Regions from separate parts of the Paenibacillus sp. RC21 genome, predicted to be linked through region 2. Evidence: predicted binding sites of a transcription regulator. Region 2 holds the regulator's gene; the other holds the start of a gene.
The links. Region 2 encodes CtsR, which represses protease genes until heat stress. Its sites were predicted from a motif close to ATGGTCAATAAAGGTCAAACA; they were not measured.
Positions count from the first base shown of each region.

Region 1: the regulator CtsR is predicted to act here: its motif matches at 1,705-1,725, upstream of clpP (ATP-dependent Clp endopeptidase proteolytic subunit ClpP).

Region 1 is NZ_JBIYCS010000008.1:24,080-27,503, reverse strand. It holds gene gap (type I glyceraldehyde-3-phosphate dehydrogenase) at 1-188, opposite strand, end outside; gene ABIA61_RS21510 (sugar-binding transcriptional regulator) at 280-1,317, opposite strand; tRNA gene ABIA61_RS21505 (tRNA-Arg) at 1,553-1,627, shown strand; gene clpP (ATP-dependent Clp endopeptidase proteolytic subunit ClpP) at 1,837-2,433, shown strand; gene ABIA61_RS21495 (stalk domain-containing protein) at 2,561-3,424, opposite strand, start outside.
Region 2 is NZ_JBIYCS010000014.1:58,990-62,413, reverse strand. It holds gene ABIA61_RS25570 (GNAT family N-acetyltransferase) at 1-1,146, shown strand, start outside; gene ABIA61_RS25565 (CtsR family transcriptional regulator) at 1,716-2,180, shown strand; gene mcsA (protein-arginine kinase activator protein McsA) at 2,250-2,774, shown strand; gene mcsB (protein-arginine kinase McsB) at 2,804-3,424, shown strand, end outside.

The DNA of each region.
Region 1 (3,424 bases), on a different contig from region 2:
CCATCGTGTACTTCTACTTCTCCTTGGAAAGTACCTTGTGTTGTATCATATTTCAACAGATGTGCCAGCATTTTGGAATCTGTCAAGTCATTGATTGCTACTACTTCAATACCTTCCACGTTTTGAATCCGGCGGAAAGCAAGGCGTCCAATACGTCCGAAACCGTTAATACCAACTTTAACTGTCATGAGTGAGTTCCTCCCAAAGTTCGTTTAGTTTAGTTTATATATTCAAGACAGACCCGAAAGCCCGTCAAGACAACACAATTCATAAATCCGTTTAACCATTCAAATAATGGCTTACAATTTCAGCAGCAGCGCCTTCGTCGGTGACAAGAATATCTTCCTGCCCGAAACGCAGCACTGCATGAATAGCGGCCGCCTTGCTCTTACCTCCAGCTACGCCTAGAACCGTCTCGGTACGCCTGATATCCTCCAAACGGAGTCCAAGCGTCAGCATTCTGTGAACAACGACGCCGTCTTCGTTAAAATAATAGCCAAACGATTCGGCAACCGCGCCCTCACTGCTGATCTGGGCAAAGGTTTCAGGGTCGAGCTTGCGTCTACGTGCCATTGCTATGGCGTTGCCTATCCCGTGAATGATGATCCGACTCTCGCGAATCAGGCTTAAAATATCCTGAATATTCGTATCTTCAAGCAGGGAGTTGTAAGCATGATTGCTGAGCAAATCCGGTACATGGAGCAGACGGTATTGTGAGCCGACCTTACGAGCCATTGTGGAAGCAATTGTGTTCGCCTGCATTTCCATGCTTTCTCCCAAACCCCCACGTGCTGGTACGAACCATCCGCCCTTAAGTGGGCCATTAGCAGGTAGTGTCAGTTGGTCCGCCACGTCGGCAATCGTCGTGCCACCTGTTACGGCGACCACATCCTCGTCGTCCATAACACTCAGCAGCGCTTTTGCCCCGGCACGACCCAGCTCCTGCTTCGTTAAAGGAGAAGCATCCGAATCCCCTGGAACGACAACCACCTTCCTCAAACCATAGGCTTGACGAATCTGATCCTCCAATTGGGACAGGCCGAACAAGTTGTTCGCAATTGGCTCCAGCTGTTCCAGCAGATCCAGTCCTGCTTTGCTCACCTTCATGCCCACACTCTCAATCTCAATCAGCCCTTGGGCTTTAAGAAGATCGGTTTCGGCGCGCAACACGCGCTCGGTCATGTTCAGTGAAGCCGCCAGCGTTCTGCGTCCAATAACATCGGACAGCATAATCTGATGCAGGATTGTGTACCTTTTTTTCAAAACATCCATGAGGTCGGGCAGAAGCTGCTTCTGTATTTCTAATATCTTTCGCATGCTTTCCACTCCCGCACACTTCTAAGTTCTATCTTTAATACTATATCACTAACTGGTCTTAAAACGTCCCGGGTTAACTTTTTAAGTCCCACGTATATCTTACCCAATATTTGCTCCACATGCAAGTCTATCTGAACCTATATTTCTCAACTTTTTATGTGAATATGCGCACGTAATAAAAGCTTGCAATTCAATGCCGTATATCATATAATCATCTTTGTTTCCAATTAGCTGTGCGCCCGTGGTCCAACGGATATGACGTAGGCCTCCGGAGCCTGAGATCGAGGTTCGATTCCTCGCGGGCGCGCCATTTTATATGAATGTCTAAATGCTTCTATATACTGTTTTAACCAATAAGAGCGCAGAGGGCTCTTTTTTTTGACTATTAGTTTGACTTTCTTTGACTTTTTGTTTGAAATTGTTTATCATGTGGTTAATACGGTAACAGTTTATAAATAGGGACGTGTAATCGGCATGTCCACCAAATCCATTAACGATATTAAAGGGAGGTTTTTTGACGTGAGCTATGTTCCTATGGTAGTAGAACAAAGTAACCGCGGCGAACGCGCCTATGACATTTATTCCAGACTGTTGAAGGATCGCATTATTTTGTTGGGCTCGGACGTCAATGACGTTGTAGCCAACTCTATTATTGCGCAAATGCTGTTTTTGGCTGCCGAAGATCCTGAAAAAGACATTCACTTGTATGTTAACAGCCCTGGCGGTTCGATCACAGCCGGTATGGCCATTTTCGATACGATGCAATATATTAAACCTGACGTGTCTACGATTTGTGTAGGTATGGCGGCTTCCATGGGTGCGTTCTTGCTGAACGCAGGTGCCAAGGGCAAACGTTTTGCTTTGCCGAACAGTGAGATTATGATTCACCAACCGCTGGGTGGCGCACAAGGTCAAGCAACGGATATTGAAATCCGCGCCCGCCGCATTCTGAAAATGCGCGACAAATTGAACCGCATTCTCGCAGATCGCACAGGCCAACCACTGGAGCGCATTGAAAAAGACACAGACCGTGACTATTTCATGTCCGCGGATGATGCCAAGGAATACGGTATTATTGATAAAGTGCTTACTAGCTCCTCTCCAGAAGGTGTGTAAGAGAACGAATTATGGCCTCTGAATAGCTGGTAAACGAAAAAAGCTGCCCCGGATGATTGTATCCGGTAGGCAGCTTTTTTCGTTTACTATTCTTTTGTGTACAGATAATCTAACTTATTCATTTGTACTATTCATTCTGTCCAGTAAAAGGCTTGCTGCCTTGAGGCAACAATTGACCAAACGAATAAGTGAACTCAGGAATACCATACGCATAAGGCCCATACTCATACAAGTCAAACACAATCGTCACACCGCTATTCGTTACATAAAAATTCGGATTAGCCGCAATATTCTTGAAGCCACCAAAGCCGCCTTCATTCACCATTGGACCATTAATTTTTTTCTTCAGGTCGCTATTAAGAAACTGTTTGTAATTAGGATTGGCCTTCAGCACGTCAGACAATTGCAGCAATTTTCCATCAGCGAGTGAGAACGTATATCCTTTACGGGCCGTCATACCATGAGCACCAGCCGTATCGGAGTAATCCTCCATAATGATGCTCAAAATCCCTTGTTGGTTATAGGCAATAGCAAAATCATTACTGAAAGTATACGGTCTTTCTACTGTAGGTTCACCCTCTGCTACTTGCTTTTTGCCTGCTGCCAGTATTCCCTCCGCTTGCTTTTTGAGCACACTATTAATGGCCTGCTGAGCTTCAGGGTTTAGCTGGCCACCGCTGATTTGCGAGTACTTAACCTTGTAGGAAACCTTTGCATCACTCGAAGCCGGAAGAGATTGGGACGTAATCGTGATCGGATTTAGCTGGCTTTTACTCATTGTTACTGTTTTCTGAGCTGCATTCCACTGAGCATCGATACCCAGATAGTCTTTCAGCAGACTCATAGGAATGTACAGCTTCCCGGCGATCTGTTTGGCGTCCATGTTGCGTGTGGTTATTCCATTGACATTGACATAGGGACCATCGGAGGAAGAGGACATGATGTAAAGCTTATTGTACCCACTACCTACGGTATAAGTCGCTGTTTTGGC
Region 2 (3,424 bases):
ATTGAGTTGTCTCAATATGCTTTTCAGTTTACAATGTCCCCGGAGGATCTGGAGAAATCCAAAAAGAAATTCAAACCAGAACAAACTTGGGGGATTTTCGACGGAAATGACTTGAATGCAAAGCTGACTTTGCTACCGTTACAGGTATACATACAGGGTCAGGTTTTTGACATGGGGGGTATTGCTGGTGTGGCAACATGGCCGGAAAAGCGACGCGGTGGTCTGGTTTCACGCCTTTTAACGCATGTGCTTGAAGAGATGAAGGTCGCGGGACAGAGCCTTTCTTTTCTACATCCTTTCTCTTTTGCCTTCTATCGTAAATTTGGATGGGAAACGTATATTGAATACAAAAAGTATATTATTTCGATCGATAAGTTCCCTGCCAAGCTTAAAACCGAAGGTACGGTCAAACGGGATGTCAAAGATATTTCTGAGCTGGACCAAGTGTATCAAGCATATGCTTCGCGTTATAATGGTACGCTGGTACGAGATAAGGAATGGTGGGAAGAGCGGACATTAAATAAGAACTACCGGACCGCAGTGTATTACTCTGAAGCAGGCGATCCTCAGGGATATGCACTCTACAAAATTGAAGATAAGCAGCTGAATTGCGACGAACTGGTATATCTTAATGAGACGGCACGGCGGGCGTTGTGGACGTATTTTGCAAATCATGATTCGATGATAACCCAGGGTAAATTCATTTACATTCCGGCTGATGACAATCTGCCATTTCTGCTAGATGATCCGCGAATTCAGCAGGAAACAGAGCCTTATTTTATGGGCCGTATTGTAGATGCAGCTGCTTTTGTGGAGAAATATCCTTTTGAGGCAATTGGAGAGGAAACACGTTTGACCTTACATCTGACAGATCATTATGCTCCATGGAATGAAGGAATATGGATATTGATGGTCAACGCGGAAGGGCAAGGACATTTGGACAGAGTGGATCCAAGCAGTTCTTCCGAGGACGGTGTAGAAGCTGACTTGAGCGTGGGAATCCAGTCGCTGACCACCCTGATGCTTGGCTATCAGCGGCCTGATGATCTGTATAAGTGGAGTCGTATTACAGGGCGAGGTGAGTCTGTGTCTGTATTAGAACGTGTAATACCGATAAAACAAACATTTTTGCTGGATTTTTTCTAATTATAATGCTCTTAAATGCTCTTGAGTCTTCATTCTTTAGGGAGTCTGGCTTAAATACCTTGCATGAGGTGTGGATGATTTTAACGACATTTTTCAGAACTCTTTCCGTAAAGGGAAGAGTTTTTCTTATATTGTATAAAACATAATTAGATTGCGAAAAATGATATTGACCCCTTGGCAAAAATATATTTTGTGCTATAATGTGAATATAGTCAAAGAAAGTCAAAGTCAATCGAGTCTATAGTGCTTCATTAGAATGGTGTGAATACGCTGAGTTTTTAGCCGTATATAATACATTGACACCAACACAGCATGAAAAGACAGACCTGATCTGTAGATAAACGTCACTGTAATCTCATGAGCATGAGGGAAGGTGTATGATTTATTACGAATAAAGGTCACACTAGAAACTAAACGGGATGTTTCTAAGTGAGGTAGGGGGGGCTAATTAGCCTCGATACTGGCTTAGATTCATGACTTTACCGTTCGGTTAAGTTCAATATACGGCGGACTCTGTGGAGCGTGAAATGTACTGAATATTTGCGTTTCCGTTAGTGGAGGATGATGAAATGCGCAATGTTTCCGATATTATTGAACAATATTTGAAGAGCATATTGCTGGAAAGTCCCAAAGGTTTAGTGGAAATTCAGCGCAATGATTTGGCTGACCGCTTTTCCTGCGTGCCGTCGCAAATTAATTATGTAATCAGTACCCGTTTTACGCTGGAAAAAGGCTATGTGGTGGAAAGCAAACGCGGTGGTGGGGGTTACATTCGCATTCAGCGAATTCAACTGCCTGCACAGCATGCGATTCATACACATCTCCATCAAAGCATTGGAGAGGAAATTAGCCAATCGGCAGCGGAAGGGCTGATTTATCAGCTGGAAGAAGCACTTTTTTTAAGCAAAAGGGAAGCTGGTTTAATGAAGGCTGCTTTATCAAGGGACACATTATTGCTGAAGCTTCCTTATCGTGACCAGCTACGGGCAAGGCTGCTTAAGGCTATGCTGATTTCGTTGCTGGTGGCCAGATAGCGTGTGATTCAAGATTAACGGTTTGGAGTAGGGATTTGCAAAAATCCTGACGCTGAAGGAGGTGCTTTTATGCTGTGCCAAGAATGTAATAAACGGCCGGCAACTTTGCATTTCACCAAAATTGTGAATGGCGAAAAGACAGAGTTTCATATTTGTGAGACGTGTGCGAAGGAAAAAGGGGAGATGATCCCTGGTACACCTAACGGCTTTTCAATTCATAGCTTGTTGTCGGGTATGCTGGATTTTGAATCCAGCACAAAGAGCCAGTCGCCAGGCCATAGCGGTCCGCAAAATCTGCAATGCAAGGATTGCGGCATGACTTATGCACAGTTCAGTAAGCTGGGGCGCTTTGGGTGTCCGTCGTGCTATCAATATTTTGACAGCCGTCTAGACCCTTTGTTCAAGCGTGTGCATGGCAGTACGAGCCATGTGGGCAAGGTTCCGGTTCGCACCGGAGGCCGATTGAAGGTTAAACGGCAAATTGATGATCTGAAAAAAGAGATGCAACAGCATATTGTACAGGAAGAATTCGAATCAGCCGCTGAGCTTAGGGATCAAATCAGAAAGCTTGAAAAAGAAATGACCGAAGAGTAAAGTTTGTGAAGAGTAGGAGGGGATGCGTAATGCCCAATATCCGGTTTACGGAAAAGCCGCTAAGTGATTGGATGCGTGGTGAAGCTGCGGATTCGGAGATTGTCATTAGCAGCCGGGTGAGAATTGCGCGTAACTTGCAGCATCTGCCTTTTCCCATGCTTGCTACCAACCAGCAGTCGGAAGAAGCACTTCAACGTTTGACGGATATCCTTCAGTATGATGATTTAGGCCGCTTTGGTACCTTTCATACCCTGAAAATATCCGAGTTGGATGAGATCGATAAGCAGGTACTGGTTGAGAAGCATTTGATTAGCCCTAATTTGGCGAACGAATCTCGTAACGGTGCTGTTTTGATTAGCGATGATGAATCGGTTAGTGTTATGATAAACGAAGAGGATCATCTGCGTATCCAGTGCTTATATCCGGGATGTCAGGTTAGAGAAGCTTGGGAACGTGCTACGGTTATTGATGATGCATTTGAGGCGCATGTCGATTATGCATTTGATGATCGTAGAGGCTTTCTGACCAGTTGTCCGACGAATGTTGGCACAGGGATGAGAGCTTCGGTGATGATGCATCTGCCCGCATTGGTCATGACTCATCAGATTAATCGAATTTTGTCCGCTGTTTCACAGGTAGGTCTTACCGTT